Linked DNA regions of Kordia sp. SMS9. The protein of the gene in region 2 interacts with the protein of the main gene of each other region in a pairwise test. Links are inferred from orthologs where the notes say so. Each region holds a gene or a part of one and is shown on either strand. Other genes may lie near its edges.

The links.
Region 1: the proteins of tsaE (region 2) and rlmB interact in binary tests that used the Escherichia coli proteins (3 or more experiments, as listed by UniProt). The link is inferred for Kordia sp. SMS9 from one-to-one orthologs.

What each region holds. Positions count from the first base shown.
Region 1 is NZ_CP031153.1:91,333-107,587, reverse strand. What follows is about bases 6,744-9,461. They hold rlmB (23S rRNA (guanosine(2251)-2'-O)-methyltransferase RlmB), read right to left. Parts: upstream 8,614-9,461; coding sequence 7,873-8,613; downstream 6,744-7,872. Other genes in these bases: KORDIASMS9_RS00435 (hypothetical protein), read right to left, coding at 8,681-9,461; KORDIASMS9_RS00445 (rhomboid family intramembrane serine protease), read left to right, coding at 7,111-7,872; KORDIASMS9_RS00450 (hypothetical protein), read right to left, coding at 6,744-6,943. Outside these bases: KORDIASMS9_RS00485 (polysaccharide deacetylase family protein), read left to right, coding at 1-317; KORDIASMS9_RS00480 (YjjG family noncanonical pyrimidine nucleotidase), read left to right, coding at 301-984; KORDIASMS9_RS00475 (hypothetical protein), read left to right, coding at 1,156-1,710; KORDIASMS9_RS00470 (DUF5723 family protein), read left to right, coding at 1,725-3,152; KORDIASMS9_RS00465 (hypothetical protein), read left to right, coding at 3,220-4,038; KORDIASMS9_RS00460 (hypothetical protein), read left to right, coding at 4,084-4,644; KORDIASMS9_RS00455 (replication-associated recombination protein A), read right to left, coding at 4,667-5,944; more of KORDIASMS9_RS00450, read right to left, coding at 6,098-6,743; more of KORDIASMS9_RS00435, read right to left, coding at 9,462-9,565; KORDIASMS9_RS00430 (hypothetical protein), read right to left, coding at 9,581-10,396; KORDIASMS9_RS00425 (RagB/SusD family nutrient uptake outer membrane protein), read right to left, coding at 10,416-11,837; KORDIASMS9_RS00420 (SusC/RagA family TonB-linked outer membrane protein), read right to left, coding at 11,853-14,966; KORDIASMS9_RS00415 (hypothetical protein), read right to left, coding at 15,387-16,255. UniProt on the Escherichia coli protein: Specifically methylates the ribose of guanosine 2251 in 23S rRNA.
Region 2 is NZ_CP031153.1:3,956,434-3,972,717, reverse strand. The notes cover bases 7,420-10,166. They hold tsaE (tRNA (adenosine(37)-N6)-threonylcarbamoyltransferase complex ATPase subunit type 1 TsaE), read left to right. Parts: upstream 7,420-8,462; coding sequence 8,463-8,870; downstream 8,871-10,166. Other genes in these bases: KORDIASMS9_RS16805 (hypothetical protein), read left to right, coding at 9,997-10,166; KORDIASMS9_RS16810 (hypothetical protein), read left to right, coding at 9,161-9,751; KORDIASMS9_RS16820 (response regulator), read left to right, coding at 7,420-8,374. Also shown: sucD (succinate--CoA ligase subunit alpha), read right to left, coding at 1-522; KORDIASMS9_RS16850 (UDP-3-O-(3-hydroxymyristoyl)glucosamine N-acyltransferase), read right to left, coding at 622-1,566; efp (elongation factor P), read right to left, coding at 1,628-2,194; lpxA (acyl-ACP--UDP-N-acetylglucosamine O-acyltransferase), read right to left, coding at 2,205-2,990; KORDIASMS9_RS16835 (bifunctional UDP-3-O-[3-hydroxymyristoyl] N-acetylglucosamine deacetylase/3-hydroxyacyl-ACP dehydratase), read right to left, coding at 3,051-4,472; lpxD (UDP-3-O-(3-hydroxymyristoyl)glucosamine N-acyltransferase), read right to left, coding at 4,465-5,493; KORDIASMS9_RS16825 (HD domain-containing protein), read right to left, coding at 5,518-6,747; more of KORDIASMS9_RS16820, read left to right, coding at 6,827-7,419; more of KORDIASMS9_RS16805, read left to right, coding at 10,167-10,554; KORDIASMS9_RS16800 (hypothetical protein), read left to right, coding at 10,819-11,352; KORDIASMS9_RS16795 (alanine dehydrogenase), read left to right, coding at 11,408-12,607; KORDIASMS9_RS16790 (DUF4258 domain-containing protein), read left to right, coding at 12,611-13,003; KORDIASMS9_RS16785 (pitrilysin family protein), read right to left, coding at 13,019-15,865; KORDIASMS9_RS16780 (proline dehydrogenase family protein), read right to left, coding at 15,913-16,284. UniProt on the Escherichia coli protein: Required for the formation of a threonylcarbamoyl group on adenosine at position 37 (t(6)A37) in tRNAs that read codons beginning with adenine.

The DNA.
Region 1 (16,255 bases), 3.9 Mb from region 2 along the record:
TTTCAGAAGATTATTCCATGGGCTATCGTGATGCGCTTGGATTTCGTGCAGGAACCTGCAATCCGTTTTACTTTTATGACATTGGCATGGAAATACAAACACCGTTGCGCGTACATCCGTTTTGTTTGGAATTTACAGGGTATTTAGAAGCGGAAGTTTTTACCGATGAAATCATGAAAATGGCAGTGGAAGTCCAAAAAGTAAATGGTATTTTTGCAGCGGTATTTCACAATGTAGTACTTGCAGAGCGCAGTATGGATTGGAAAGAGCTATATATCAATTTGTTAAAAAAATATAACAATGCTGAACATCACTGATATTTTCTTTGATTTAGATCACACACTTTGGGATTTTGAAAAAAACTCCGCGTTAACGTTCAAAAAAATACTAGCCGAAAACAAGGTTGAGGTCGATCATGATCGCTTTCTTGCGGTGTATGTGCCCGTAAATTTAGAATACTGGCGATTGTTCCGAGAAGAAAAAATTTCGAAAAAAGAATTGCGATACCAGCGTTTGGCGAAAACGTTTCAAGCGATTAATTTTGAAGTATCTGACGAATTGATCAATACACTTTCTGAGCAATACATTCAGTATTTATCCAGCTTTAATCATCTTTTTGAATATGCTGAAGAATTGTTGAAAAATCTCCAAGAAAAATACAATCTTCATATCATTACCAACGGTTTCCGAGAAGTGCAACACAAAAAAATAAAAGCTTCTGGAATTTTATCCTACTTTGAACATATTGTGGATTCGGAAAGTGTGCATGTGAAAAAACCCAACCCAAAGATTTTTGAACATGCCTTAGATTTGGCAAACGTTGCTCCTGAAAACGCGATGATGATAGGAGATAGTTTGGAAGCTGATGTTTTAGGAGCATTAAAGGTACATATGAATGTGATTCATGTTGATTTTGACAAGAAATACACACATTTGCTCTGTCCTTTGGTACATGATTTGACTGAAATTGAAAAATATCTGTAATAAAACCGCAAAAGTGTCGTTTTTTTAAGAAACAGTTGTTATTAGAGAAAGAATCTTTTTTCTTTTCTTAGGTATTGAAAAATACTCCATTATTCAATGATTTCGCATAAACTTTTAGTACATTAAAAAAGTGTAAACGAATTCAATACATAAAACTAAATCGGTCGCGCTATGTTCAAAAAATTCTCTTTATTGCTAATGCTATGTGTGTTGGTTTCTTGTGTAGAAGATGTAGATTTTGAACAAGCAGAAGACATTGCCATTTCGCCCGTTGTAGAATCAAGTTTGATCTTTTTTGACTTTGATGCTTCCGAATTTTCAGAACCTACAGGAACTGCCATTGTTACCGTTGGTGACGATTTGGAGTTGGATGTTTTTAATGACGAGTTTCTGCGCGATAACCTAATACGAACTGAATTCTTTTTTGAAGTCACCAATTCTATTGATCGTACATTTCGAGCAGATATCATCATGTTTGATGAAAACGATCAAGTTACCTATGCGTTTGCAATTGATGTGATACCAGACGGCAATACTGAAGTCGTTACCACACATACTGAAATCTTTGAAGATGTGCTGCTAGAACAACTCAAAAGTACTGTACGACTTGAATTGGTGTTGAGTATGTTTCCAAGTGCCTCAGGAATTCCGTTAGATGATAACAGTCTTGGAGCTATTGGTATGCGTTCAAAAGCAACGCTTTTCTTTTTAATTGATAACGAATAATACGTGCGCAGTCTTTGAAAAAACTCAGTTTCATATTGCTATTATTTTCGTGTGTAATTGTTGCGCAAAACAAACAATTGCTCTATAATTTTACAGACATTCCGCAATCGTTGTTACTCAATCCTGGCGCGGAAGTAAACTACAAATGGCATGTAGGCGTTCCGTTGTTGTCACACATTCATGCAAGTGCTGGCGCTTCTGGCGTTACCGTGTATGATTTGTTTGCCGATAATGGTGTCAATTTTAATGAAAAGTTGCGTCGTGTGGTGTTTAATTTGGATCGAAATGATTATTTCACCATCAATCAACAATTGGAAATTTTGAGTGGCGGATTTGCGTATGGAAATTCGTATGCGCCCAATAAATATGTGTCTTTTGGTTTGTATCAAGAATTGGATGTTCATTTTTACTATCCGAGAGATTATGCAATTTTGGCGTATGAAGGAAATCAAAGTAATATTGGTCGCGAATTTGATTTGAGTGATTTGAATGGGAAAGGCGAATTGCTTTCGGTATTGCATGTTGGGCTTACAACCAAAGTGAATGAAAAGTGGACCTATGGTTTTCGTGGGAAAATCTATTCGAGTTTGCTCAATTTTAAATCGACCAATAACAGGGGAAGTTTCATCACTACAGAAGGAACCAATAACTTTTACGACCATACGTTTGATTTGGATTTAGAGCTCCAAACCTCTGGCTATGCGTCTTTAATTGATTTGGATAACGACGGACAAAACGATTGGAACCGAGAAGCAGTGAAAGAATTGCGCAAACGCGTACTTTTTGGTGGAAATTTAGGTTTGGGAGCCGATTTCGGATTTACATATCATCCCAAAGAACAATGGACAATCACGGGAAGCATACAAGATCTCGGCTTTATTTATCACACCAAAGATGTGGAAACCTATACCCTAAAAGGCGAATATACCTTTGAAGGTGTCAACCCGCTCTTTCCCAACAATGGTTCTGGACAAACGGCAGACGAATACTGGCAAGAAATTACGGATAATTTTGAAGATTTATTCGAATTAGATACCATTTCCAATAATTACATCGCTTGGCGTTCGCCAAAAATCAATGGTTCTGCATCGTATCGTTATGGAAAAAAAATGGACAAAGAATGCAATTGTACTGCGGATGATGGCGATTATTTAAACGAAGTTGGGATGCAATTATTTGCGATTGGACGTTCGCGCAGACCGCAATTGTCACTTTCTGCCTTTTATTACCGACGATTGTTTCCTTTTTTAAGTGGAAAAGTGACGTATACAGTAGATGGTTTTTCACGAACAAATATTGGAGTAGGATTGTCTTCACATATTGGAAATATCAACTTTTACATTATGGCAGATAATCTTTTGGAATATCAAAATTTGGCGCAATCTAATTACGCTTCTGTACAATTAGGCTTCAATTATGTCATTCCGATGGAGAAAAAGTAGCGTATTCCAATAAAATTCTTAATTTGGAGCATAATTATAGATAAACAAAACCTAATACCATACACAGATGAAACGTTTTTTGGCGAGTGTTCTTTTCCTTTTTATCACATGTTCTTGTTTTTCACAAGAATTGAATCAATATAAATATGTAGTTGTTCCGTATAAATTTGACTTTTTAAAAAAACACGATAAATACCGCGTAAATACGTTGGTGCGTCACTTATTTAAAAAAGAAGGTTTTGAGGTATTGTATGATAATGAAGATTTTCCTGCGGAATTAGGAAACGATCGCTGTATGGCTTTATACGCTGATATCAACAATGAGTCTAGTATTTTTATGACCAAAACGTCCATTGTTTTGCGCGATTGTTCCAATCAAATAGTGTTGGAAACACCTTTTGGACGTACTAAAGTGAAGGAATATGCAAAGGCGTATAATTTAACGATACGCAGTGCTTTTGAAGCGATTGAAGCTAAGAATTATTCTTATCAACCAAAGGAAAAGAAAGTTATTCCGCCACCACCACCGCCAGTAGTTGTCGAAGAAACTTCCGAGAAAGTGACAGTATCAGATCCAACATCTATGGAACCAGTTACGTTCAAAGAAGGAGATGAAGAAGTGGTAGAAGTTCAGGAAGTTGAGGAAAAAGAAATGGCAACTACTGAAAGTAAAAAAGATGTTTTGTATGCGCAACCAATTGAAAACGGCTATCAATTGGTAGATAGTACACCAAAAGTGGTGATGATTTTATTAAAATCGGGCGTTCCTAATGTGTATTTGGTCAAAGGGCAAGACGCTACGGTGTACAAAGAAAATGGCAAATGGATTTTGTCAAAAACGTCAGGCAACGGCACTAAAAAGAAGGTGTTGAATGTTAAGTTTTAAAGTATTTTTTGAAAAGGCAATAGTAAGTAATCAACTCTTTATGTAATGAAATATTTACACCTCTTTTTGCTATGTATATTTTTGTCGTGTACACAAAAAACGAGAACAACCTTAACTTCTTCCAAGAACACTGATGTACAAACGACTAAAAGTGAAAAGTTTATCAATCAAAATCTGTATGAATTTATTGGTGTTGATATCAATTCTAAAAAAGTACGGACATATAGTAAAGAGTTAGGCAAATTAGAAATTAGAGATTTCTCGAAAGAAAAAAAAGATTATGTATATGAAGACGATGGAATTCAAATTAGAATTGATAGTCTGGGTATTATTGATGTAATTTTTCTTAATAATTATAAAAAAGAGAGTTGGCAACACAAATCTTTTAAAGGGAAACTACCCTTTGGATTGCAGTATCGAGATACATTCAAGGAACTAAAAAATAAGATTGGAGAAGGTGATTTAGTTTTTTCTAGTGGGTTTTATGGCAGAACATTTGTTTGGACACTTCAAGATAGTTTAAAACTAGCAATTGAACTCGAATTATCTAGAAAAGATGATGATAAAATTGTCATACAACAATTAAGTTTACACAAAAAAGGATAAGTGTTGCAGTCATGATAGTACTTTAGTAATCATACTTATCTTTCCAGCGGTTTTTCAGGAAATCGCGGAGACTTTTTTCTCGTGGACTGCTTCCAGGATCATATATTTTTGTGTTGGAAATTTCATCAGGCAAGTATTCTTGTGCTACGAAATTATGATTGTAATCGTGTGAATATTTGTAATCTTCGCCATAGCCTAAATCTTTCATTAACTTTGTTGGCGCATTTCGCAAGTGTAACGGAACCGACAAATCGCCAGTTTCTTTGACTAAAGCTTGCGCTTTTTTAATTGCCATGTACGAAGCATTACTTTTAGCAGAAGTCGCTAAGTATACTGCACATTGACTCAAAATGATACGCGCTTCTGGATAGCCAATGATAGAAACTGCTTGAAACGTATTCGTAGCAATCACCAAAGCTGTTGGGTTGGCAATTCCGATGTCTTCACTCGCAGAAATAAGCATTCTCCGTGCAATAAACTTTACATCTTCGCCGCCTTCAATCATCCGTGCTAACCAATAGACAGCTCCATTAGGATCGCTTCCACGAATGGATTTGATAAATGCTGAAATAATGTCGTAATGTTGCTCGCCCGTTTTGTCATATAAAACCGTGTTTTTTTGCACACGACTTAGCACTAATTCATTTGTAATGGTGACTTCGTCAGTTCCTTCGGAGTTGATTAATAGTTCAAAAATATTCAATAGTTTTCGTGCGTCACCGCCAGAAAGTTTCAAAAGTGCTTCTGTTTCTTTGAGTGTAATTTGTTTCTTGGAAAGTGCTGTATCTTCTTTGATGGCGCGTTGTAGCAATTTTACCAAATCTTCTTTCCCGAAAGGATTCAATACATATACTTGACAGCGCGACAATAATGCAGGAATGACTTCAAAGCTGGGGTTTTCGGTCGTAGCTCCAATTAATGTTACCCAACCTTTTTCAACGGCTCCTAACAACGAATCTTGCTGCGATTTGCTGAATCTGTGAATTTCATCAATAAAAAGAATTGGGTTTTTGGTGGTAAATAAACCATTGTCTTGTTTTGCTCGCTGAATGACTTCCCGAACTTCTTTTACTCCAGAACTAATCGCGCTAAGCGTATAAAAAGGTCTATCCGAAGTGGTGGCAATAATATTTGCCAGCGTTGTTTTGCCTGTTCCTGGCGGTCCCCAAAGCAGGAGCGAAGGAATGATTCCTTGTTGTATTTGGCGTGTAAGCACACCAGTTTCTCCAACCAAATGTTCTTGGCTGATGTAGTCTTCTAATGTTTTTGGACGAATGCGTTCAGCTAGTGGTTCACTCATGCTGTAAAAATAAGGCAATTATCCAAACTATGCATTAGAAGTATCCAGAAGATATTGCAACTACAAAAAAACAAGTTACTCGATAATCGAGATTTAAATGCTCCGATGCTTTCCCCGAAGTAGTTGACTGATGTGCTTTTTTAAATTATGATGCTATCTGCGTACGCCTGAAGATTTCTTTTTGGCGTGTTTTATTGCGCATCCTAAATCTCTTCCATCTAAGATACCGCCGCAATCTCCACCTACTATAAAACCTCCAACGTCAGCTCCAGCTCTTTTTATACCACGCCAGATATCACCAAAAATACCTTTTTGTATTGGCGATATGGTATTGCCGTTTCTAGTAGCTGGATTTAATTGTGTTAAGCGATAGTTCCACGAATGAGCGCTATTAAGTGTTGCAGTGACCCAATAGCTGTAACTATTTTTGGCAATGCTACATGCTCCTAAAATAGTAGCCGCATAATTTCCAGTTTTTGCAACAGGATCATATATTATCGTGTAATTGTTGAAGACAAAATTTTCAAGAGCTTCAATTTCGGCAGTAAATTCTTGAATGCTTTTATAGGAATTATTCTGAAGAGAAACTGCATTGTCAAAAATGGTAAAGAGCATATCCGTTAGTGGTACTTCTTGTGGTGTGATGACATTCATATTTACAAGAATACTGGAAGCACTGTTCATGTTTTCCTGTAGCTGTTCTATCATGTCCATTTGTGTTTCATGTGTTTGCCAATCATTGCATTGGCAAGAATTATCCAAATAGGCATCGGTATACGTATCAGCAAAGTAGAAAATATCTTCCAAAGATGCAGTATTAAAGTTTGGCATCGTAGCAATATGATCCATCGCTAGGTTATGAGATATGCCATAATTGTCAAAATCATATAAGGTTTTCACATTATTTCCTTGAATGATTTTATCGCTTGTATTTTCTTCGGGACTACACGAAAAAAGTAAAAGCAATAGTAAAACTGTAAGTGTTGATTGTGTTTTCATGGTGTTGGTTTTTTAAGTTGTATTTAAGTTAGTTATTAATAATCAGATAGTTATATGCGTTCGCCATAGTATTTTTGAGGAAAAACCTTAATAATAGCAACAGAATCGTGGCTATGACAATTTTTCATGCAAACGAATCTTGGCTAATTTTTTGACTAATAACTGCTATGAGTTCTAAAAAACACCCTTTTATTTTCACACCAGCAGTGGTGTTACTTCCATTTATTTTTATTTTTTCAATTTGGTTGGTGTATTGGAGTGAAGTACGTTTTGGATTTCGTTTCAATGATTACGGCGTGTACCCAAGAACATTAAAAGGCTTGCGCGGTGTCATTTTTAGCCCATTTATTCACGGAAGTTTGAATCATTTGTGGAATAATACCATTCCGTTGTTTTTACTCAGTGCGGCTGTTATTTATTTTTACAGATCGCAACGTTGGACTATTTTTATTGTGGGGTTGTTCGGTTCAGGAATCATCACATGGTTGATAGGAAGAGAAGCCAATCATATTGGTGCCAGTGGTTTTATTTATGTGTTGATGAGTTTTATCTTTTTCAAGGGAATTATTACAGGATATTATCGTTTTGTGGCAGTTTCATTGATCATTATGTTTGTATATGGCGGAATGTTGTGGTATTTGTTTCCGATAGAACCACATATTTCTTGGGAAGGGCATCTGGGAGGATTCATCACAGGATTTTTATTGGCAGTTTTTCTTCCTGTCGTGTATGCCAAAGAAACCTACGAATGGGAGAAAAAGGAGTTTGTGCCAGATGATGATCCATTTATGCGTCATTTTGATGAAAACGGAAATTTTATGGAAACATTACCTGAGGATGAAGCAGTAGTGGAGCAGCCTGTTTTGCAACCTACTATCAAAGTAAATTATATTTATGTAAGTAGCACGACATCTTCTGAGGAAGAATAATTAGTCCAAACGTTGTCGTACAATTTCATATAAAAACGCGCCACACGCCACAGAAACATTCAAGGAAGCAATTTCACCATACATAGGTAATTTTGCTTTGTGATCTACAATTTTTAGGATAGAGGGTGAAACGCCTTTTCCTTCAGAACCCATCACAATTGCTACTGGAACTGTAAAATTGACATCATATACGTTGTGTTCTGTTTTTTCAGTGGCTGCGACAATTTGTATGCCTGAACTTTGCAAATGGTAAATAGCATCTTTGATGTGATCTACTTTGCAAATTGGTATTTTAAAGATGGCACCTGCAGAAGTTTTTACGGCGTCTGCGTTAACAGGTGCGCCTCCTTTTTTCTGAATGATGATTCCATCAACTCCTGTGCATTCAGCGGTTCTAATAATGGCTCCAAAATTACGAACATCACTAAGTTGATCAAGAATTAGAAAGGTGGGTGTTTTTCCTGATTCTATGACAGATAACACTAGAGAATCAAGGTCATAAAATTCAACAGGAGAAATCAAGGCAATCACACCTTGATGATTCTTTTTTGTGAGTCTGTTTAGTTTTTCTGGTGGAACAAAGGATGTGCTGATTGCGTTTTTACGCAAAAGCTGGTCCAATTCATTAAATAAGTCACCTCTAAGCCCTTTTTGAATAAAAACCTTGTCAATGGTGCTACCAGAGTTTATCGCCTCTATAATAGCTCTTATACCAAAAATTTGTGTGTTATTACTTTGCATGGGGCAAATATAAAATAAAAAACCACCCAATTGGGTGGTTTTTAAGTATAATAGCGTTAATCTATGATTAATTCTTAGTCAAGCTAAAAGAAGCTGGGAATGGTCCTCCACAAGATGAATTTGGATCTTCTGTGTAAGGAATAGTAATTGTTTGATCACTACAAATATCCCATGGTACTCCAGCTGCATCTGTTGTAAAGATGTATGGGCCAGCAGCACTACATGCTAAACTTGGATCAACAACCTCTGCTAAGATAGCAACATTGTCCGTAGTAAATTCAATTACTACTTGCTCTAACTGTCCGTTAAACGCAGGCAAAGCTCCAACAGTAAAGATTCTTCTGTTAGGGTTTGTTGGATCAACTGCTAACGTTACTGTACCACCAGCAAAGTTTTCAGTTCCGTTTCCAGGTCCGATTGTTGCACTAACATCTGCTATTGTATAATCTCCAACATAGTAGTTGTTAGGAGTTATAGGAGGATTAGAACAAGGAATCGTAACCGTGTGTCTCAAAATACTTTCTTCACCGTTTCCTAAAGTGATTCCAGTTTTATCTACTGCTGTCATTACAATATCAAAAGATGTTACGAAATCTCTACCAATATTCATATTGATTAAATCAATAGAAATATTTGGAGATCTAGTGGTTTCTAATGGATCAATAAATAATGGCGCTGGTGTAGTATTTAGTACAAATTGTGTAAAATCACCTTGTACTGCTTCAAAAGAATAGCTAATGCTAAATCCTTCTGGATATACAGGAACTTCAATTGATACAGGAATTTGAAGGTTTGTCACAGTTTGTCCACTTGTAGTTGCAGCAGCTCTAAATTCTACCCAACCTGTTTCCGGATTGTCTTGGAATCTTGAAGTCTCCGAATCTGAGGCACAACTCGACATCACTATTGCAATAATGACCGTTGAGTATATTATTTTAAAAATATGTTTCATAATTATTAAAAATTATTATTGTTTAGTAAATCTATAAGTTGTGTCAGCTACAGCACCACAGTCTTCTTGTACATCATCTGCAAACGTTACAAAGAATACTGAATCATCATTTAAGTCGTACGTTTCGTTTGGTCCATCAGCAGGTCCAAACCAGTTAGCACCACTTGAACATGGACAGTTACTATTTTGTACAGGAACAACAATCTCTCCAGTAACACCTCCAACTAAGTCAAATGTAAATGTGTTAGGTGTACTACAATAATTAGGATAGTTAGCAGTATCAAAAGAACGTTGTGTAGAAGATACATAATTTACTTCTACAACTGTTCCTGTAGCTAATGTAGGACCATCAATCAATGCTGATGTTTGCTCAATTAGGTACTCTCCAGTTAATGGAGCTAATTCAAACGCACTAATTGTATGTATGTTCGTTGTTGTATTTCCTCCATCGTCAACAGTATCCAAGTTCAAAACAATTGTACTTGGTGTTAATCCTAGTGAAGCATCCGTAATAGTTACATCAAATGATGCAAAGTATGTGTTTGCAGGGATTGTAAATGATGTAGGAATAATATAGTTTTCTGCTGCTGCTGAAGATGATTCTTCACTTACAGATATCGTTACAGTTCTTTCAACAGTTGATTGTCTACTAGCATTGATTTCAATAGTAGTATTTACTGTCTGACCAGGAAATACACCAACGCTAGTTGAAGGGCTTCCCCAACTCACGAGCGTTTGCTGGCTTCCTTGATCGTATATTGGTGATTCTGTTTCCTCACATGAAGTAAGTAGAAAAAGAGCTCCAATAAATAATATTGCAAATTTTTTCATTTATATTTTTTTTAATTTATTAGTATCCAGAGTTTTGCTCCATATTAGGATTTGCATTGATTTCAGATTGAGGAATTGGGAATGTAAATTTCTCAGAAGAAACAGGCAATGAACATGGAACAGTTTCACAATCAACAGGAAGTCTTTCAACTCCTGTATTTAAAATATTTCTGTATCTCTTAATATCTAAATATCTGAAACCTTCGAAACATAATTCAATTCTTCTTTCAGCTTTGATGTTCGTAATAGCATCCGTTACTGAAGAATATGTAGCTACATTTTGTGTAGAACCAAATCTAGCAGTTCTAAGTGTACTGATATCAGCAGCAGCAGCAGCAAAATCAGGAGCTGCTTTTCTAGCATGTGCTTCTGCTCTAACTAAGTACATCTCAGAAAGTCTCATCGCTTTGTAATCGTTGATGTAGTTAGTATCAGCGTTTGGCGGATACTTCCCAATTACTAGTAAAGCTGGACTATCACCAGGATTACTTTCAGGATCTACATTTACAGCACGACGAATATCACCAGGAGAGAATGCTTGGAATAATCCGTTAGACATTTCCATAAAGCTACCACCTGTACCTGTAAAGATCCAGTTGAAAGCGATAGAAGCATTGTTTCCTTGTACATTATCAAATTTAAATATTACTTCAGTACTATCACCGTCTCCAGCAAACATAGCAGCATATTGTGTTTGATTTGCTAATGTATTGGTATTGATTAATTCAGTTGCATTTGCAATAGCGGTATTGTAATCACCAGTATATAATGCAATTCTAGCTCGTAAGAATGTAATGAATTCTTGTGTAGCATAATTAGGGTCTATTGCACTTGAAGGCATTAAACTTGCTGCTAATGTAAGATCATTTTCAATTTCTGTTAAATTTTCGCCAACAGTTTGTCTTGCTGGGAATCCAGAAGTAGCTACTACATTTTGATAATATACACCTAATGATGAATCATTCATCAAATCTTCTGCATAATACTCTAATAAGTTGAAGTGTAGATAAGCTCTAAATGCATACGCTTGAGCTAAGATGTTATCATAAGAAAACTCTTCTCCAACTCCAGGAGCAATAGTGCTAGCTGCAGCTAAAAGACGGTTAAAGTTGTTAATAGCGTTATATCTATCAGTCCATGTACCTTGATCACCACCTTGTGAATTTAAGATTTGGTTGATAGTAGCGATCTGTTGTCCACCATTGTCTACACCAACTTTACAATTGTCTGTAAAAATAGAGTTAAAGGCAAGTAAACTTCCTTGTCCACCGCCACGGTTAATACTATTGATGGATCCGCGAAGCCCGTTTTCTAAGTCAGATACACTTTGAAAAGCAGTCTCTTCCACTAAAGTGTCTACGGGAAAACGTTCTAATTGATCATCACAACTTACTGTAAATAGTAAGGTGACAATAATTGGTATTAGAAAATATTTTTTCATTTTATTTTTTATTTTTTAAAAGTTTAAGTCAAATCCTAAAGAGAATGTTCTTGGTACAGGATAGTCAAAGAATCCTCCAGATTGGTTACCTTCTGGGTCAAATCCTCTCCATTTAGTCCATGTAACTAGGTTAGTACCTTGTACAAAAACTCTTATTCCTGAAAAGACATTTGTTTTTTCTAAAATTTTAGAATCAACTGTGTATGATAAAGAAAGGTTTCTTAAACGTAAGAAAGATGCATCTTCAATGTAACGATCTCCAACTTCTGCACGTCCTTGGAAAGATAATCTAGGAATATCAGTTACTTGTCCTGGAGTTGTCCAAGCATTTAACATCGTAACAGATTGATTCGCAAATCCTGCTAACGAAGCATCTTCAACAATAGCTAAAGAACCATTTCGTCTCCATCTATCAGCAGCAAAAGAAAATAAAGCATTTAATGCAAAACCTTTGTATGAAATATCAGCTCCAAAACCTCCAGTATATGTTGGATCAAAGTTTTTATCTAAATACACTGCATTGCTTGGATCAAATACGTTTGTAATATTTCCGTCGATATCGTAGTAAAGTGGTTGACCATTTGAAGGATCTACACCAGCCCATCTTACGTCGAACCAAGTAAATGCTTGGCGACCTTCAGTTACACGAAGTGTGTTTCCTGTAAATCCAACTGGTAATTCTTCCACTCTGTTTTTGTTGTAGTTACCATTTGCACGAACAGTAATAGCCCAAGGGTTTGTTTGTGACTTTCTTAATACGTCATATGCAAGTTGTAAATCAACACCAGAGTTTCTCATACTACCGATGTTTGTAATTACTGTATTATACCCAGTTTGTGCAACAGATAAAGGCGCATCGTCTGAAAATAATCTATCTGTTAAGAAGTCATAGTAATCAAATTCACCAGATAATCTGTTATTCCAAAGTCCAAAACTTAAACCAACGTTCAATTGGTTTGTTGTTTCCCACTGAATTTCTTCATCAACTAATCCTCCTAAACCGTACCCAGTTCCTAACTGGTAACTTGTTGGATCAGCAAATACTGTTTGAAGTCCTTGATAACGTCCACCAACTGTTTGGTTACCTACAACTCCGTAACTAGCTCTAATTTTTAAAGCGTTGATAATATCAACATCGCTCATAAAATCTTCTCTGTCAATATTCCAACGACCAGCAACCGACCAGAATGTACCTGTAGGGTTTTTAGGGAAACGTGAAGTTTGGTCACGTCTAATTGTTCCAGAGAAACCATACTTACCATCATAATCTAAATCTAACGTACCAAAGATAGATGCTAATGCTAGTTCGCTTTCAGATGAAAATACAGTTGGCACATAGTTCAATGCAAGCTCTGTAGCAGCATCTAAAATTCCATCTCCGTTTTCGTCTTCACCTTCTTGTGTGTTACCACTAGTAAAACCAGCAGATGAAGTTGGTAATGCAGGATTCAAACCAAATGCTCTAAATCCAGCAGATTGAGTGTTTGAATAGTTGTACTCACCATAAAGAGAAGCAGATAAGCTCAATTTGTCAGTGATATCATTTTGGTATCTTAAATAAGCATTTAAGATGAAGTTAGCATCTCTAAAGTATGTTTCAGCTTGATCACCTTTTACTTCAGATCCTTGGTTAGGAGTAATTAAACCTCTAATACTTCCTGGAGCAGTAATTTGTAATAACTCAATATTCGTGTAGTCAATACCAATTTGTCCTCCAATAGTCAAGTTCTTTGCAAAGTTGTAATCTGCATTGATACTACCTACTGCTTTAAATTCAGTTTCTTGGTCAGTATTTAAACGTGCAGTGTTTAATGCTAAGAAAGGCGTGTTTAAGAATCCATTAGGATCTCCTACAGTACCATCATCATTTAAAGCTCCACTTCGTCTTGTACCGAAAATGTTTAAACTTCCGTCAGGATTGTATGGGCTCATGTATGGATTACCAATGTAAGGTACAATGAACGGGTTGTCTAACTGACCACCTGTGTTGTTTCCTCTGGCAGCATCTACAATAAAGTTACTTACCGAACGGTTCAACGTTAATGTAGTTCCATAGTTAAATTTCTTATTTTCAGAACTTCCATTAAAGTTATTTCTGAAAGAGAAACGTGTTAAATCACTACCTAAAGTAATACCTTCTTGCTTGAAGTATTGCATAGATGTATATGAACTTGTATTTTCATTACCTGTAGAAATACTTAATTCGTGTGAAACCGTAGTTCCTTGTTGGAAGAAAATATCTTCCCAATTAGTATTTGCTTGTCCAGCAATTCTAGCAATTTGCGCATCAGATTGACCATCACCAAATTGTGTACCTGGTAATAAATCTCTTTGCCAAGTTAAAAGCTGTGTAGTATTCATTACCTGAAATCTTGTTTTAGGCTTTACAGCTACACCATAAAGTGCTCTGTACTGAATGTTTACTCCAGATCCTTTCTTACCTTTTTTCGTTGTTACGATAACTACACCTCCAGCACCTCTGTTTCCATAAATTGCTGTAGCTGCCGCATCTTTTAAAACTGATAAAGTTTCGATGTCATTTTGGTTTAAACTTCTAAAGTTATCTTGATCTACTGGTACACCATCAATTACGAATAATGGCTCAATGTCTCCATTTAAAGATCCACGACCACGAATAATAATTGTTGCTGATTGACCAGGTTGACCAGAACCTGTGTTCACGTTAACCCCTGCCGCAGCACCTTGAAGTACTTGGTCTAAAGAGTTAATTGGAACCTGCTCAATTGTTGAACCATCAACTGTAGCAATAGAAGATGCTACTTTTGCACTGTTTACAGCTCCGCCATAAGCGACTACTGTTACAGCTTCTAAAGCTTCACCTTGTTTTAATTGCACATTGATAGTAGTAGACGTAACCTTGATTTCTTGAGCAGTATATCCTACATAACTAAATACAAGCGTTTGCCCGTTATTAGCTTGAATAGAATAATTTCCGTCGAAATCAGTAGTCTTTCCTGAAGTAGTACCTTTAATCGAAACAGTTGCTCCTGGTAACGGCATACCGGTGTCATCGGTAACTGTACCTGAGACAGTCTGTTGTTGTGCAAAGAGTATTTGCACAAATAACGCTAGGAATAGCGTTAGAATTCCACTAAACTTTGTTCTCATTTTTTTAATTTATTTGAATTAGCTATCGCCAAAAATCCTAATTATATGTTAATAATCCAATTTTTTTTTCTTAAAAATGCATTGATAGACTAAGTTTTTTTAAAAAATGAGGGTTATTTTATGCTTATTTATCAAGGTATAGGTGTAGAAATGAGGGCAATGCGTTGTGTTAAATCGTAAAATTATCAAAATGAGATAGTTTTGTTAAATAATTTAACGGATTGATAAGATTTTGATGAGAATGTGGTGACTTTTCAATTTTTTTGGTTTTTATAAAAGAAACTTTACAATTCAAAATTCAAGTTTGTGTAATGTTAGAAGACGATTTTATTTTTTGCTATTGACATAAAAAAAACTGCCTTCAAAACGTATTTGAAGGCAGTCTTTTATTTGGTATAGATTTATAATTTACATAACGATTTATTCATTACATAAGTTTAATGCTATTGGTCCAGCAGATGATCCTGCGGTTGCAGTTGCAACAGTACTTCCACTAGGTCCTGTAATTTGGAAAGACATTTCTCCCCAGAAATCACCATTAAAAACCCAGTCGCCACTAACTCCAGCAGGAATAGTGATTACTACAGTACCAGCACTTGATCCAGCAGTACATGCGTATCCTGGATCTTCATAAGGAGTACAAAGTCCAATTTCGAATACAGTTCCATCACTTAATGTAACTGTGATTCCAGGTCCACCACCACCGCTGGTAGTAGGCTGCCATCCATCACCATAAGAATCTTGCATATCAATTGTCCAGTCACCAGCAGGTAAAGTAGGTGAGTCACAAACTACTGTAGAAGCAAATGTGTGATCGGCAGATTGATTGTCAAAGTTAGCACTTACATCTGAAAATGTTCCTTGTGGATTTGTCAATGCCAATCTATAGTTGAAAGTATCACCACCTTCTAAAGCAGATGGATCGATTCCTAAAGCATTAATGATTGAAGCTCCATCAAAAGCCACACTTACTTCGGGATATCCTCCGTCAGAATTTGTAAAGCTAGATGATTCAATAGTAGCTAAAAGCGCTTCATCTGTAGTAAGGTTTTGTCCTGTAAGCCCTACATATACATCAACTCTCGTAACATCAGTTCCTCCAGAAGGAGAAATGATTTGATAGTCTTTTGAAAAGCTAGAACTGCTTGGGTCTAATTTATTTACGTTAGTTGATCCATTTGTTGCAAGTTCAGCAGCAAAAGGCACACCTGTGTTGATTAATTCATCAAAATCTACAGGCAACGTATCGTCGTCTTTACAACTATAAAATGCTATACAAACAGCACTTA
Region 2 (16,284 bases):
AGTCGTAATTCCTAATCCTTGTTTTACTACTTGATCCGCAGCTTCGTATGTCAACGTTCCTGATTTAGAAACAATTCCTACTTTACCTTCTTTAAAAACAAATCCTGGCATGATTCCAACTTTTGCTTCTCCTGGCGTAATGACACCTGGACAGTTAGGCCCTACTAAACGACAGTCTTTATTTTCAATGTATGCAGCAACTTTTGTCATGTCAGCTACAGGAATTCCTTCCGTGATCGTGATGATTACTTTAATTCCCGCATCGGCAGCTTCCATAATCGCATCGGCAGCAAATGCTGGCGGCACAAAAATGATAGTTGTGTCTGCTCCTACTTTTTCCACAGCTTCAGAAACTGTGTTAAAAACGGGTTTGTCAAGGTGTGTTTGTCCACCTTTTCCTGGCGTTACACCACCAACTACGTTAGTTCCGTAGGCAATCATTTGACCTGCATGAAATGTTCCTTCACTTCCTGTAAATCCTTGAACAATTATTTTTGAATCTTTGTTTACTAAAACGCTCATTTGATATTTGTTTTTTGGCTGAACAAAAATAGTTTTTTCTAAAGTATTTGTAAAGTATTTTTTGAGATTTATGTATAAATACTTTTTTAGAGAAATAAACTACTTGTCTTCTAGTTTTTCTATGCGTGCAATCAATTCAGGTATTTGACGAATTGACGCAATTTCTTTGTATTTTTTTCTAAAATCATCTGCAGGAGTTCCGAAGTAGCTTTTTCCACCTTCTAAGCCTTTGCTGACTCCAGATTGTGCCGAAATCACGGTCTTTGCTCCTATGGTGATTCCGCTTGTAATTCCTACTTGTCCCCAAATCGTTACTTCATCTTCGATGACGACACAACCTGCGATTCCTGTTTGTGATGCGATGAGACATTTTTTTCCAATCACAGTATCGTGTCCCACATGTACTTGATTGTCTATTTTTGTGCCTTCTTTGATCGTCGTATCGCCAGTCACACCTTTGTCAATAGTACATGATGCTCCTAAATCTACATGATCTTCTATAACAACTCTTCCGCCAGAGCGTAATTTATCAAAACCTTCGGGACGTTTTTTATAATAGAAAGCATCTGCTCCCAAGACTGTCCCTGAATGAATAGTGACATTGTTTCCGATAACCGTATTGTCATAAATTGCTACGTTTGCGTGAATCAGACAGTCGTCTCCAATGGTTACATTATTTCCAATAAAACAGTTTGGCTGAATCAGTGTGCGTTCTCCGATACGCGCCGATGGTGCAATGGGCGATGACGAGTTTTGAAACGGTCTAAAATGTTTTGTCAACACATTGAAATCTCGAAAAGGATCCTCCGAAATTAAGAGTGCTTTTCCTTCTGGGCAGTCCACTTCTTTGTTGATGAGTACAATTGTTGCTTTCGACTCCAACGCTTTGTCATAATACTTTGGATGATCTACAAAAACGATATCACCAGCTTCTACAACGTGAATTTCATTCATTCCATGCACTGGAAAGGATGCGTCACCCACAAACGATGTGTCAATGATTTCAGCAATTTCTTTTAGTGTGTATAATCTAGGAAATTTCATGTATTCGTGTTAATTTTTACATAAAAAAAGCGCAATGTACATTATTGCGCTTTTTTAATTATTATTCTTTTATACGTTCCATATAGGAACCTTTTTCTGTTTCAATTTTAATTTTGTCACCTTCATTGATGAATAAAGGTACATTTACCCTTGCGCCTGTTTCAACCGTTGCAGGTTTTGTTGCATTGGTTGCGGTGTTTCCTTTGACGCCTGGTTCTGTGTGTGTTACTTCTAAAATAACACTTGCTGGCATGTCTACTGATAATGGCAGACTGTCTTCAGAATTGATCAGAATTTTTACATTTTCACCTTCTTTTAGTAAATCTGGCGCATCTAAGGCAGATTTTTGAAGCGTGATTTGGTTGTAATCAGAAGTGTTCATAAAGTGAAACGTATCTCCATCACTGTATAAGTATTGAAATGTGTGTGTTTCTACACGTACGTCGTCTATTTTGTGTCCCGCAGAAAATGTATTGTCTATCACTTTCCCTGTCGTAACACTTTTTAGTTTTGTGCGCACAAATGCTGGTCCTTTTCCTGGTTTTACGTGTAAAAATTCTATGATTTTAAAGATGTCGTGGTTGTAACGAATGCACAATCCTTTGCGAATATCTGAAGTACTTGCCATGTTTTATTTTTTAATTTGATGTAATGTATCCTTTCATGATTCCTCTGTGTGAGTTTTTGATGAATTGTAATATTTCATCGCGCTCAGTAGTGGCTGCCATTTCTGCTTCAATGATTTCAGCAGCTTGGGTATTGTTGTAATTTTTTTGGTAGAGAATTCTGAAAATGTTTTGAATTTCTCGTATTTTTTCGGTGGTGAATCCGCGTCTGCGCAATCCAACCGAATTGATTCCGACATACGATAATGGTTCACGTGCAGCTTTTACATACGGTGGCACATCTTTTCGCACCAACGATCCGCCTGTAACAAACGCATGATTTCCAATGGAACAAAATTGGTGTACGGCCGTCATTCCCGCAAGGATGACATAATCGCCTACTGTAATATGTCCTGCCAAGGTACTGTTATTCGAAAATATACAGTTATCACCCACAATACAATCGTGTGCAACGTGGCAATACGCCATGATGAGGCAGTTTTTCCCAATTTTGGTTTTCATACGATCTGTAGTTCCTTTGTTAATGGTTACACATTCTCGTATGGTAGTATTGTCTCCTATTTCAGCAATGGTATCTTCTCCTTGGTATTTTAAATCTTGTGGTGGTGCTGAGATTACCGAACCTGGAAAAATATTACAGTTTTTTCCAATTCGTGCTCCTTCCATAATGGTTACGTTGGACCCAATCCAAGTTCCTTCTCCAATGATGACATTGTTGTGAATGGTTGTAAAAGGTTCTACAACAACATTTTTGGCAATTTTTGCACCTGGATGAACGTATGCTAAAGGTTGATTCATCTACTACTTTTTAATTTATATTTTGAAATTGATCGTAAATTACACTTTTTTTTGGAAGTGCTATTTTTTTACAATGTCTTCTTCTTTTTTACGTGCGATTTGTGCCATCAACTCTGCTTCTGCTACGAGTTTTCCATTGGCGTACGCATACGCTTGCATGTGACAAATTCCTCTACGAATTGGCGTGATTAAATCGGCTTTGAATATGAGTGTATCTCCTGGAACTACTTTTTGTTTGAACTTTACTTTGTCAATCTTCATAAAGAAAGTTAAGTAGTTTTCAGGATCTGGCACTGTACTTAATACGAGAATTCCTCCTGTTTGTGCCATGGCTTCTACTTGTAAAACTCCGGGCATTACGGGCGCTCCTGGGAAATGCCCAACGAAAAATGGTTCGTTCATCGTTACATTTTTCACACCAACCACATGACTATCAGATAATTCTAATATTTTGTCGATGAGTAAAAATGGTGGCCTGTGCGGCAACATTGTCATGATTTGATTGATGTCCATTAAGGGCGTTTGATGCAAATCGTAACTTGGTACTTTGTTGCGCTTTTCTATTTTGATAATTTTGGACAGTTTTTTTGCAAATTGTGTATTTACAAAGTGTCCTGGTTTGTTGGCGATGACTTTTCCACGAATGCGCGTTCCTACCAAAGCTAAATCGCCAATAACATCTAGTAATTTGTGACGTGCGGCTTCGTTAGGATGATGCAATGTAAGATTGTCAAGTATTCCATTGGGTTTTACCGCAATGTCATCTTTGCCAAAAGCAACTCGCAGTTTGTCCATCGTTTCTGGAGATAGTTCTTTATCTACGTATACGATCGCATTATTTAAGTCGCCACCTTTGATAAGTCCGTGTTCTAATAACATTTCCAATTCATGTAAGAAACTGAATGTTCTGGAGCTTGCAATGTCTTTTTTGAAGTCAGAAATGTGTTTTAAGGTAGCATTTTGCGTTCCTAATACTTTCGTGCCAAAATCTACCATCGTTGTTACTTGGTATTCATCCGATGGAATGATGGTGATTTCGCTCCCTGTTTCATCGTCAATATAGGAAATGACATCTTTGACAATATATTCTTCGCGTGGTTTTTCTTGTTCCACGATTCCTGCTTCTTCCAAGGATTCTAAAAAGAATTTCGCCGAACCATCCATAATTGGCGGTTCAGAAGCATCTAATTCTATAACTATGTTGTCAATTTCCAATCCTACCAATGCCGCTAAGACATGTTCGCAGGTTTGAATTTTGACGCCGCGCTTTTCTAAAACTGTTCCGCGTTGCGTATTTACTACGTAATTTGCATCTGCTTCAATGATTGGATTTCCTTCGAGATCCACTCTGACAAATGTGTATCCGTGATTTTCTGGTGCAGGCTTAAAGGTTAAGGTAACTTCTTTTCCTGTATGTAATCCGACGCCTTTTAAAGAAACTTCTTTGGCAATGGTCGTTTGTTTAACAATAATTTCACTCATTGTCGTTTATTTTTTTTTCGAGTTGATTGACTGTTTTTGCAAGTTTTGGTAAGTTTTTAAAGTATACATACGATTTATTATAATCGCCGTAATTTAGTGCTGGAGAACCTTGCAGTGTTTCTCCATCTTTTACATTTCGTCCAATTCCAGATTGCGCTTGTATGCGAACATTGTCACCAATGGTTATGTGACCAACGATTCCAACTTGTCCACCGATCATACAGTTTTTCCCTATTTTGGTAGAACCGGCAATTCCTGTTTGTGCCGCAATAACGGTATTTTCTCCAATTTCTACATTGTGTGCAATTTGAATTTGATTGTCGAGCTTTACACCTCTTTTGATCACTGTAGAACCTAAAGTGGCACGATCAATCGTAGTTCCGGCACCAATATCTACATGCGCTTCAAGAATTACATTTCCTGTTTGTGGCACTTTTTGGTATTCTCCTTTTTCATTCGGCGCAAAGCCAAAACCATCTGCGCCCACAATAGCGCCACTGTGAATGACACAATTGTCTCCAATGACTGATTCCGAATATATTTTAGCTCCTGCAAAAATGATCACGTTGTTTCCAATCGTTACATTGTCGCCAATATACGCGTTTGGATATACTTTTACATAATCACCAATTTTTACATTTTCGCCCATGTATGAGAACGCTCCAAAATACAATTCTTCTCCGTACGAAGCAGAATTTGAAATAAACGTCGGTTGTTCTACACCAACTTTATTCATTTTTACTTTGTTGTAATATTCTAGGAGTTTGGAAAATGATTTGTATGCGTCTTCGACTTTGATAAGCGTAGTCGTTAGTTCTTCTTCTACAGTAAAGTCTTTATTTACAATGGTTATGGATGCTTGTGTACTGTAAATGTACTGTGTGTATTTAGGATTTGCTAGGAAAGTTAAAGAACCTTCTGTGCCTTCTTCTATTTTAGAAAGTTTAGATACTTCCGCTTCTGGATTCCCAATAATGTCCCCTTCTAAAATACCTGCTATTTGTGTCGCTGTAAACTTCATTCCCGCAAAAGTATAAAAAAAGTCCTAAAGTTTGTCTTTTGGGTAACATATATAATATTTTGTCACGGGTTTTGAGAGTGCTTTCAAGTTTAATTGGTCAGAAGCTTTGACAACATCTTGAATTTTTCCCGATTTTAGTAAGATGTTTATGTTCTGACTTGTGGTGTTGTAAGCTTGATTGAAAATTTCGCCCGAAAACACAAAATACGCCGCTTCTTGCTTGCTAATGTTGTGTTTTTCCATGAGATTTTTTGTCTCGTTCTGAATTTTTTTCGATGCGATTTTTTTGTTTTTGATTTTGATGCGCAATAAATCGCGATTGATGATCATTTTGCAGAGATTGGACAGCACAAAATCGTCTTCTTCCATCCATTCTTTCATGGCGGAAATAATATCGTAATCGTCTAATCGGGCAAACCGATCTAATACTTCATCAGTAAAGTCTTCAATAGAGATTTCATGCTGAATGAAAAAAGATAATGCCGCACTTGCGTGAAGATTCGCGCCTTGCAAGGTCAATTCTTTCGCTCGTTTCAACACTCTGATCAGCAATTGTTCCGCGACCAAACTTGTTTTGTGCAAATAGACTTGCCAATACATTAATCGTCTTGCTACCAGAAACTTTTCAACCGAATAGATGCCTTTTTCTTCAATGACCAATTCGTCATCAACCACACTTAACATCGTGATGATTCGTTCTGAATTGATGTTTCCTTCCGCAACACCTGTGTAAAAACTATCGCGTTTTAAATAATCGGCTCTGTCCATGTCAATTTGCCCAGAAATGAGCTGATACATGAATTTTCTCGGATAGTTTCCTTTAAATATTTCGATGGCAAGCGTTAAACTTCCGTTAAATTCAGTGTTTAATCGTTCCATGAGCAACAACGAAATTTCTTCGTGATGTACACTATTCACAATACTGTGTTCCATAGCGTGTGAAAATGGCCCGTGACCAATATCGTGTAGTAAGATGGCAATAAGCAGGGCGTTTTCTTCTTCAAGAGAAATCTCAACACCTTTAAAACGAAGTACTTGAACTGCTTTTTGCATTAAGTGCATACAGCCCAACGCATGATGAAAACGCGTGTGATGCGCTCCTGGATAGACCAAATATGACATGCCCATTTGTGAAATTCTGCGTAAGCGTTGAAAGTATTTATGCTCGATCAAGTCGAAAATGAGCGGATTTGGTATTGTAATAAATCCGTAAATTGGATCGTTTAAAATTTTGAGCTTGTTTCTAGTATTCAAAAGTTTGTTTTTAGAATCAGCACAAATATAAACACAATACAAGACACCTTACTAACAATTTATAAAATATAAGATTTACATGAGTACATTCAAAATTCTTTGGGTTGATGACGAGATTGATTTGTTAAAGCCACATATTCTCTTTTTACAGAAAAAAAATTACGAAGTTACCACGTGCACAAGCGGAACGGAAGCAATTGAAATGATTGACGAAGATCGCTACGATATTGTCTTTTTGGATGAAAATATGCCAGGTTTGACAGGAATTGAAACATTAGCAGAGTTGAAAGAGAAGCAAAATAACCTTCCTGTCGTGATGATTACCAAAAGTGAAGAAGAATATATCATGGAAGAAGCCATTGGCTCTAAGATTGCCGATTATTTGATAAAACCTGTGAATCCGAATCAGATTTTATTGAGTTTGAAGAAGAATTTGGATCATTCACGCTTGATTTCAGAGAAAACGACTTCCAATTACCAACAAGAGTTTCGAAAGATTGCGATGGACATGTCGATGGTGAATTCGATTGAAGAATGGATTGAGTTGTATCAAAAGTTGATTTATTGGGAATTGCAGTTAGAAGATATTGAAGATACGGGAATGTTTGAGATTTTGGAATCGCAAAAGAATGAAGCCAATGTGCAATTTGGAAAATTTATTGATAAAAATTACCCAGATTGGTTTGGCAATGAAGAAGCGCCTATTATGTCGCACACCTTGTTTCGTGAATTGGTGGTGCCTGAAATTAGCAAAGCGCAACCGACGTTGTTAGTTGTGGTTGATAATTTACGCTACGATCAATGGAAAGCGTTTGAACCCATCGTAAATACACATTACAAAAAGGAGAAAGAAGTACCGTTTGTCAGCATTTTGCCAACCGCGACACAATACGCACGAAATGCTATTTTTTCAGGATTGATGCCATCGGACATGGAGAAATTACATCCTGAATACTGGAAAAACGATACCGAAGAAGGTGGAAAGAATTTGCATGAAGATGATTTCTTAAAAGCGCAATTAAAGCGTTTGGGACTCAACATCAAGCATGAATATCATAAAATCACCAGCTTAAAAGGCGGTAGGAAGCTCGCAGATAACTTTAAATCGCAAAAAGATAATGATTTAACAGTTGTGGTTTATAACTTCGTAGACATGCTCTCACACGCGAAGACTGAAATGGAAGTTGTGAAGGAATTGGCTTCTAATGATAAAGCCTATCGTTCGTTGACACAGAGTTGGTTTAAAAATTCTCCTTTGTTAGATATTATTCAGCAATCGCAGCGTTTGGGTTTCAAATTGATTATTACGACCGATCACGGAACCATCAATGTAAAACATCCTTCAAAAGTTGTGGGCGATAAAAACACCAGCTTGAATTTGCGTTACAAAACAGGAAGAAGTTTGACATACGAGCAAAAAGATGTCTTGGCGGCTAAAGATCCGAGAACCATTCACTTGCCAGCAATTAACATGAGTAGTTCCTTTATTTTTGCGAAGACGGATTTATTTTTTGCCTATCCAAACAATTACAATCATTATGTAAGTTATTACCGAAACACCTACCAACATGGAGGAGTTTCTTTGGAAGAAATGATTATTCCGTTTGCGGTTTTATCGCCAAGATAATGTCATAAATTAAGGTTGAACAAGTGATTTTATTAGCATTTAGAGATTTTTTACTAAATTTGGAGAAAGCCTCAAAAATAAAATTCGAGTGAAAAAGGAATACCATCTTTCTCAAATTGATGAGATTGCCAAAGCTATTTTAGCGGAATCTAAGTATAAAATTATTGCCTTTCATGGAGAAATGGGTGTTGGAAAAACCACACTTATCAAAGTACTAGCCAAGCAACTTGGTGTAAATGAGTTGACTAGCAGTCCGACGTTTTCTATTGTAAACGAATATCGCACACCGACCGATATTTTATATCATTTTGATTGCTACCGAATGGAAAATGAAGAAGAAGCCTATGATATTGGCATTGAAGATTACTTGTATAGCGATGCTTGGTGCTTTATAGAATGGCCAGAACGCATCGAAAATATATTGCCAAGTGAAATTACAAAAGTGAGAATTGACAAAATTAATGAACAATTGCGCGCAATTCACCTAAAAAATTGAACATTTTACCGAAAACTAGAAACTATAACCTGAAAATAAACCTAGAAAGACTGACAAATACGTGACTTTTGTACTATATTGAATGAAAATTCTTATAGAATACAAAATAGAAAAATTGATAAAAATACGGAGAAAATAAAATATAGTAATTTTCTGAAAATCATTGCTTTAGTTAATAAGTTTGCTACATCGTAAAACTAAAACCTAAAACAAAATGAAATTAAGAAACTTTTTATTCGCAGCAGTCGTATTAGCATCAGTAACATTTGTGTCTTGTAACCCAGATAGCATTGCAGACGAAGATAACCCATACCAAACAGAAGAAGGAATCGATAAGGACAAAATATCCATTCCGGGGCAAAAAAAATAATAAGTTTGCATACAGGAGAAATATTATTTCTAATACTATAATTGTAGTAATCATAGCAATAACGCCTTATTTATTTCAATTATATGAATATGTCCCAGAAGATACTAACGAATGGAAAACCGCATTTTTCACATTAAAAGACAACAATTATTCTGATGTAAAAACCCTCGTTTGGGTTAGCATGAGTAAAGCTATCCCCTTATTATTGATGATTATATGGTTTTTCACTTGCAATAAATGGTGGTATCATGTATTATTAATTCCAATGTTTATGTTTGGATTTCAATTATTTACAGCAATAAACAATAAATCAGGAATTTTAGATGTGGTTGAAATTTATTGGTTAGTTCCTATAATGATGATTGTAATACCCTTTGTCTATTTAATACGAATAAAATTAATGGATAAGTTAGTACACGGAATTGATTTAAAAAAGATAGATGCAGAATTAGAAGAATATGAGCGAAAGGAATTAGAACAATTAAATTCTGCCACAGAAGTAAAAAAATAAGAAGTTCATTGAAATACAATTAATATACTATTTTCTATGTATTGCGTTCATTTTAGATAAATCTAACAAAAGTACATAGAAAATATATTATGCTTTTTTTAAAGGTAACATTTGGATATTCAATAAGTTTGACCCATCGTTAAACTAAATAATCTAAATTAAAATGAAAACTAAATTCTACCTTTACCTATTAGCAGCCGTATCGTCAATTTTATTTGTATCTTGTAATCCAGATAGTATTGCTGATGAAGACAACCCATACGAAACAGAACAAGGAGTTAAAAAAAGTGAAATCACTGAAAACATGGTCGGTTAGAAAAAAACTTATCGTAGATAGTATCATAATTTTAATCATTGTAAGTTCACCTTTCTTGTATTATCTTTATGAGTACTCTCCAGAAGGAAAAGTTTGGGATACACCCTTTTTCACAATAACTAGTAATGGCTACAAAAACTTATACATATCCTTTTGGATATATCTAAGTAAAATTGTTCCTCTTTTAATGTTTATCTTATGGTTTTTGACATGTAAACATTGGTGGTATCATGCAATTTTAATACCGATGGCTATGTATGCCTTTCAGTTAACCAATGCATTGTATAAAAACCAAGCTAACATTGATGAAATTGAAATTTACTGGCTAATACCTATTATGATGGTTATAACTCCAATTGTTTACTTAATAAGGTTAAAACTGTTTGATAAATTAGTATTAGGCATAGATTTAAAGAAAATTGAAGCAGAATTGGATGAATATGATCGAAAGGAAAATGAATCGCAACACAAAAATGACATAAAATAATTCGTATATTCGCGAAAATACTTACGTAAAAAATACAAAAATATATATTTTCTACGACTCTTGTTAACAACACTCCAAACTAACAAAAGTACGTAGAAAATATATATTGCTATTTTTCTGATAATTAGTTGGTTATTAAATAAGTTTGTACCATCGTTAAACTAAATAACCTAATTAATCAGATGAAAACTAAATTTTACTTTTACTTACTAGCCGCTTTTACATCAATTTTATTTGTATCTTGCAATCCAGACAGCATTGCTGATGAAGACAACCCATACGAAACAGAACAAGGAGTCAAAAAAGATAGGCACATTCGCCCTTCTAACGGGTAGTATAATAGCAATATTAATTGCTATTACACCCTATATATTTTATTCATATCAAAGTTTCCCTGAAGAAAAAACATGGGAAACTTTTTTATTTACGTATGAAGCCAAACATTATAAAACTGTTGATTATGCAGTTTGGATTTTTATGGGTAAAATAGTTCCATTAGTGCTACTCATTTTGTGGTTTTTTACATGTAGGGATTGGTGGTACCACGTGATCTTGATACCTATAGCTATGTATGTTTTTCAATTATATAGCGCAGTGAATGATGATTTAGAATATCATGATGAAGTTGAAATTTATTATGTCATACCTATTATGATGATTATAGTTCCTATCGTATACTTTATTAGAATTAAACTTTTCGATAAATATGTTTACGGTATTGACCTTCAGAAAATTGACGCCGAACTCGCCGAATACGAACGAAAAGAAAAAGAATTGCTAGAAGAAAATAATAACTAGTTTTTTAACTTCTTTTTTATTTGTAACTTCATGTTTTAACCAATCGTAATGCTTCATGGCTGAATCTTTATCACCTTTCACCAAACAACAATTACTTCCGCAAGAAGAAACGCTCGAAATCTTAAAACATAAGAAAGAATTATTTATTGGAATTCCGAAAGAAACCTCATACCAAGAGAAACGCGTTTGCCTAACTCCCGATGCAGTTGCCGCAATTGTAGCACATGGACATCGCGTGTTGATAGAAAGCTGCGCAGGAAAAGAAGCTAATTTTTCAGATAAAGAATATACGGAAGCTGGCGCCGAAATTACCAATGATACGCAAAAGGTATTCTCCTGCCCTATTGTGCTAAAAGTAGAACCGCCAACACTAGAAGAATTACAATTACTGAACCAACATACGATTTTGATTTCCGCTTTGCAAATTAAAATTCGTTCCAAAAAATATTTTGAAATTTTAGCCAGCAAACGTGTCACAGCGTTGGCTTTTGAATACATTCGTGATGAAGATGGCACGTATCCAGCAGTACGCTCATTGAGTGAAATTGCAGGAACAGCTTCCGTGTTGATCGCTTCTGAAATTATGGCAAATGTCAACCGTGGAAATGGTTTGATGCTCGGTAATATCAGTGGTGTTCCACCTGCAGAAGTCGTGATTCTCGGTGCTGGAACTGTTGGAGAATTTGCCGCACGTTCCGCTTTAGGTCTCGGTGCAAATATTAAAGTGTTTGACAACTCCATAACGAAACTTCGAAGAATTCAAACAAATTTAGGAACACCAATTTATACCTGTACGGTGCAACCGAAAAATTTACTGAAAGCTCTAAAACGTTGTGATGTATTGATTGGTGCCGTTCGCGGAAAAAACAGATCGCCAATTTTAGTCACGGAAACGATGGTTGAAAACATGAAAAAAGGTGCTGTCATTATTGATGTCAGTATTGATATGGGCGGCTGCGTAGAAACTAGTGAAATTACGACGCACGACAATCCAACGTACGAAAAACATGGCGTCATTCATTATTGTGTGCCCAATATTCCTGCAAGATATTCTCGAACTGCTTCAGTATCAATCAGTAATATATTTACACCTTATTTGCTAAAAATTGCCGAAGATGGCGGATTGGAAAATTCGTTGCGTTTTGACAAAGGATTGCGAAATGGTTTGTACTTTTACCACGGAGTTCTCACGAATAAATCAGTTGCCGAATGGTTCGATTTGCCGTACAGAGACATTAACTTATTAATTTTTTAATACATGAATAGCAGTCTTTTAAGACGTTTTGGATTTTATTTTGCCGGATTGGCCATCGGGTTAATTTTGTTTGCTTTTTTAGTAAAAGGTCGTGGCGTAACGTGTGAATTTGATTATTTGCCAAATGCCCGAACGTTAAAAAATATTCGAGTGAAAGAACGCCGTTTTTCTCCTGAAATTCGTCAACTGATGGATAATAGACAAATTGATACTACCGAAATTTCAAATATTCTGAAAGATGGCGATGTCGATTTCTCCAGAAGCAAAGCAAAAGTTGATGCCGATACCTGTAAAGTATACATCATTGAAGGAACACTTCGAAATAAAGATATTGAATTAACGGTTCATAATTGCGATAGTACAGCGTTGATCAAAACTATCAAAATGATGAATTAAACAATTGAAAATCAACTACTTTAGTTCATTTCCATAAATATCAAGCTCAATTGCTTTTCCTTTTCCAAAAGCATTGACTTCTTGCAATTGTGTTTCTTTATCGCCTACCACTAAATAGAACATCTCATTTTCTTGAATATGTGTTTTAATCATATTTTGGAAATCTTCAAGAGACATATTGACCAATTCTTCTTGCTCTTTTTCTAGAAAATCGTCTGCTTTTCCGTAGGTGCTGATTTGCATCAAAATTCCTAATTTCGCTCTTAATTCTTCATAATCTTTCGCACTACTTTTTACGATTTTATTCTTAGTAATCGCTACTTCTTCTTCGCCAAATTGATTTGAATAATTACGCACCAAACTATCAATAATTTTTAAAGAAGGTAAGGTAGCATTGGCACGAACACTCGTTTGAATGATAAATGGTGCTTTTTGTTGTAAACTTTGTATAAACGAATACGCTCCGTATGTATAGCCTTTTTCAATACGTAAGGTTTGAAACAAACGTCCGCTCGATCCACCTCCCAAAATTTGATTGGTATATTCTAAATTATTATACATCGGATCGTTTTCCGACAAGGCCAATTTTCCAGCATAAATAACCGATTGTTTCGCACCAGGAAAATCTATAAAGAATAGTTTCCCAGCTTTGTCTTGTGCTGGCAATTCGTACGTTGGTATGTTCACTTCGGTAGATTTCCAATTGTCACCTAAGTCTGCAAGCGATTTCATAGCTTTCGCTTCACTGACAGCGCCTGCAACATGAACATTGGCGACACTTGCGGAAATATTAGTTTCATAAAATGTTTTTAAGTCATCCAAAGAAATAGTTGAAATGGTTTCTGTACTTCCTACAATCGGAACTCCTAAAATATGATCGGCTCCATAAATTAGTTTTCGAAACGATTGATACGCAATGGTTCTTGGATTCGCTTCTCTTCCTTTTAAACTCGTCAACATTTCTTTCTTTAATCGCTCAAAATCTGTTTCATCCCAACGAGGTTTCAATAAAATTTCTTCCACCAAAGCAATGGTTTTATCAAAATTTTTCGCGAGACAACTTCCATAAAGAGTCATGCTTTCATCTCCAGTACCAATACTGATGGAAGCTCCTAACAATTCGATCGCTTCTTCCAACTCTGTCGCTGTTTTCAGTTCGGTGCTTTCTTTCAACAATCTTCCTAAAAGTGTAGCTGTACCTGCTTTATCAATCGGATCCAAATAATGCCCGCCATCAAGGGTAATCGTGAAAGAAACTAATGGAACTTCCTTATTTTCAATACCATATACGCCAATTCCGTTGGACAATTTACGTTTCCATACATCTGGAGATTTAAACAAAGGCAATTCGCCAAATGCTGGCTCAGAACGATCGTGTTTGGTTACTGTTTTTTCGTATTGTGCTTCTGCGCCTTGTCCAACTTCTTCATTCGACTTTCCTTGTACAATTTCTTCTTGATATACTTCGGCTTTTTCCGAACCTTTCATCACCAAATCTATTTGCCCTTTCGGAACAAAAGAAGTCATCACATAATTTTTCCCTTTGATGTATTTGTTATACACGCGAATCACATCTTCTTTCGTTACTTTGTTTGTCAGTTCCGCTTCTTTAATGACATGTGCAGGATCATTTGCATATTCGTTTCCACTTGCCAACGCAAACGCTTTATTCATCACAGATTCTGTTTCGCTATACAATTGTACTTCTTGTTGTGCTTTGATACGTTCCAATTGCGATTCGTCAAAGTTTGCTTCAAAATTTTGCAATCCTTGATCAATTGCAGTTTTTACTTCGTTTAAATCCACACCTACATTTGCACGAACGACAAAGTTAAATTCCCCAGCCAATTCATTGCTACTATTATATGAGGAAACTCTAGGTGCTAATTTTTTAGAAACGACAATTTCCTGATACAGCGGCGATTTTTTACTGCCGCTCAACATTTCCCCCAAAATATCCAAGGCATATTGATCTTCATGAAACGATTCTACCGTTGGAAACACCATTTGTAACTGCGGAAGTTTGGCAAAATTATCTTCAAAATATAAGGATTTTATCTCCGAAAGTGTTACTGGCATTGCTTCTAATGCTGCCACATCTTTTCCTCTTTTAATTTCTCCAAACCACTTTTTTACTGCTTTTTTAGTTTCTGCAATATCAATATCGCCCGCAATCACTAAAGTTGCGTTATTTGGTCCGTAATACATATTGTAGAACTCCTTTACATCTTCTAAGGTAGCAGCTTGTAAATCAGGAAGTGAACCAATCACGGTCCAATGGTATGGATGCTCTTTTGGATATAAATTGGCTCGAATAATTTCAGACGAAAAACCATACGGAACATTGTCATAATTTTGACGCTTTTCGTTTTTTACCACCTGCTTTTCACGTTCCAACGCTTCTGTTGTTACGGTGTTGATCATGTATCCCAAACGATCAGAATCGATCCATAAAATTTTCTCAAAAGCATCTTTTGGTACAACTTCGTAATAGATAGTTCCATCGGACCAGGTTCCTCCATTACGACTTCCGCCCCATTCTGGAATCACTTTTCGGTTAGAACCGCGCGGAACATTCTCAGAATCGTTAAACGCCATGTGTTCAAAAAAGTGTGCAAATCCAGTTTTTCCTGGTTTTTCTCGGTTAGAACCTACATGCATCAACGTAGCCACTGCCACCATGGGATCGGAATGATCTTCATGTAAAACTACTTCCAAACCATTATCTAAGGTGAATTTTTCATAATCTAAGGTAAAACTTGCATCACTTTTAGAAGTCTCATTTTCTTTTTTGCTTTCGCAAGAAATGATTGTTATTATAAAAAATACGTAAAGAATGTATTGTAAACTATTATTTTTCATGGTATGTAGTAGTTTTTTTTGGTAGTTGGTTTTCGTCAGATTGGTTATTATATTTTTCTTCGTTTTCGTTCTTGTTTTAACAAACTTAACTCTCTCGAAGTTTGTCCAGCAACAGAAGTATTTTCTTCAGCTCTTCTAATTAAATACGGCATTACGTCTCTTACAGGTCCAAAAGGTAAGTATTTCGCTACATTATACCCAGCTTTTGCCAAATTAAAACTGATATGATCGCTCATTCCATACAATTGTCCAAACCAAACACGCGGATCATTATTAGGAACTCCTTTCTCCTTCATGATTTCCGCCAATTGATACGAACTTTCTTCGTTGTGCGTTCCTGCAAAAACCGCCATGCACTCCAAATGGTCTAACATATAGGAAACTGCCGTATCAAAATTTGCATCCGTCGCTGCTTTCGA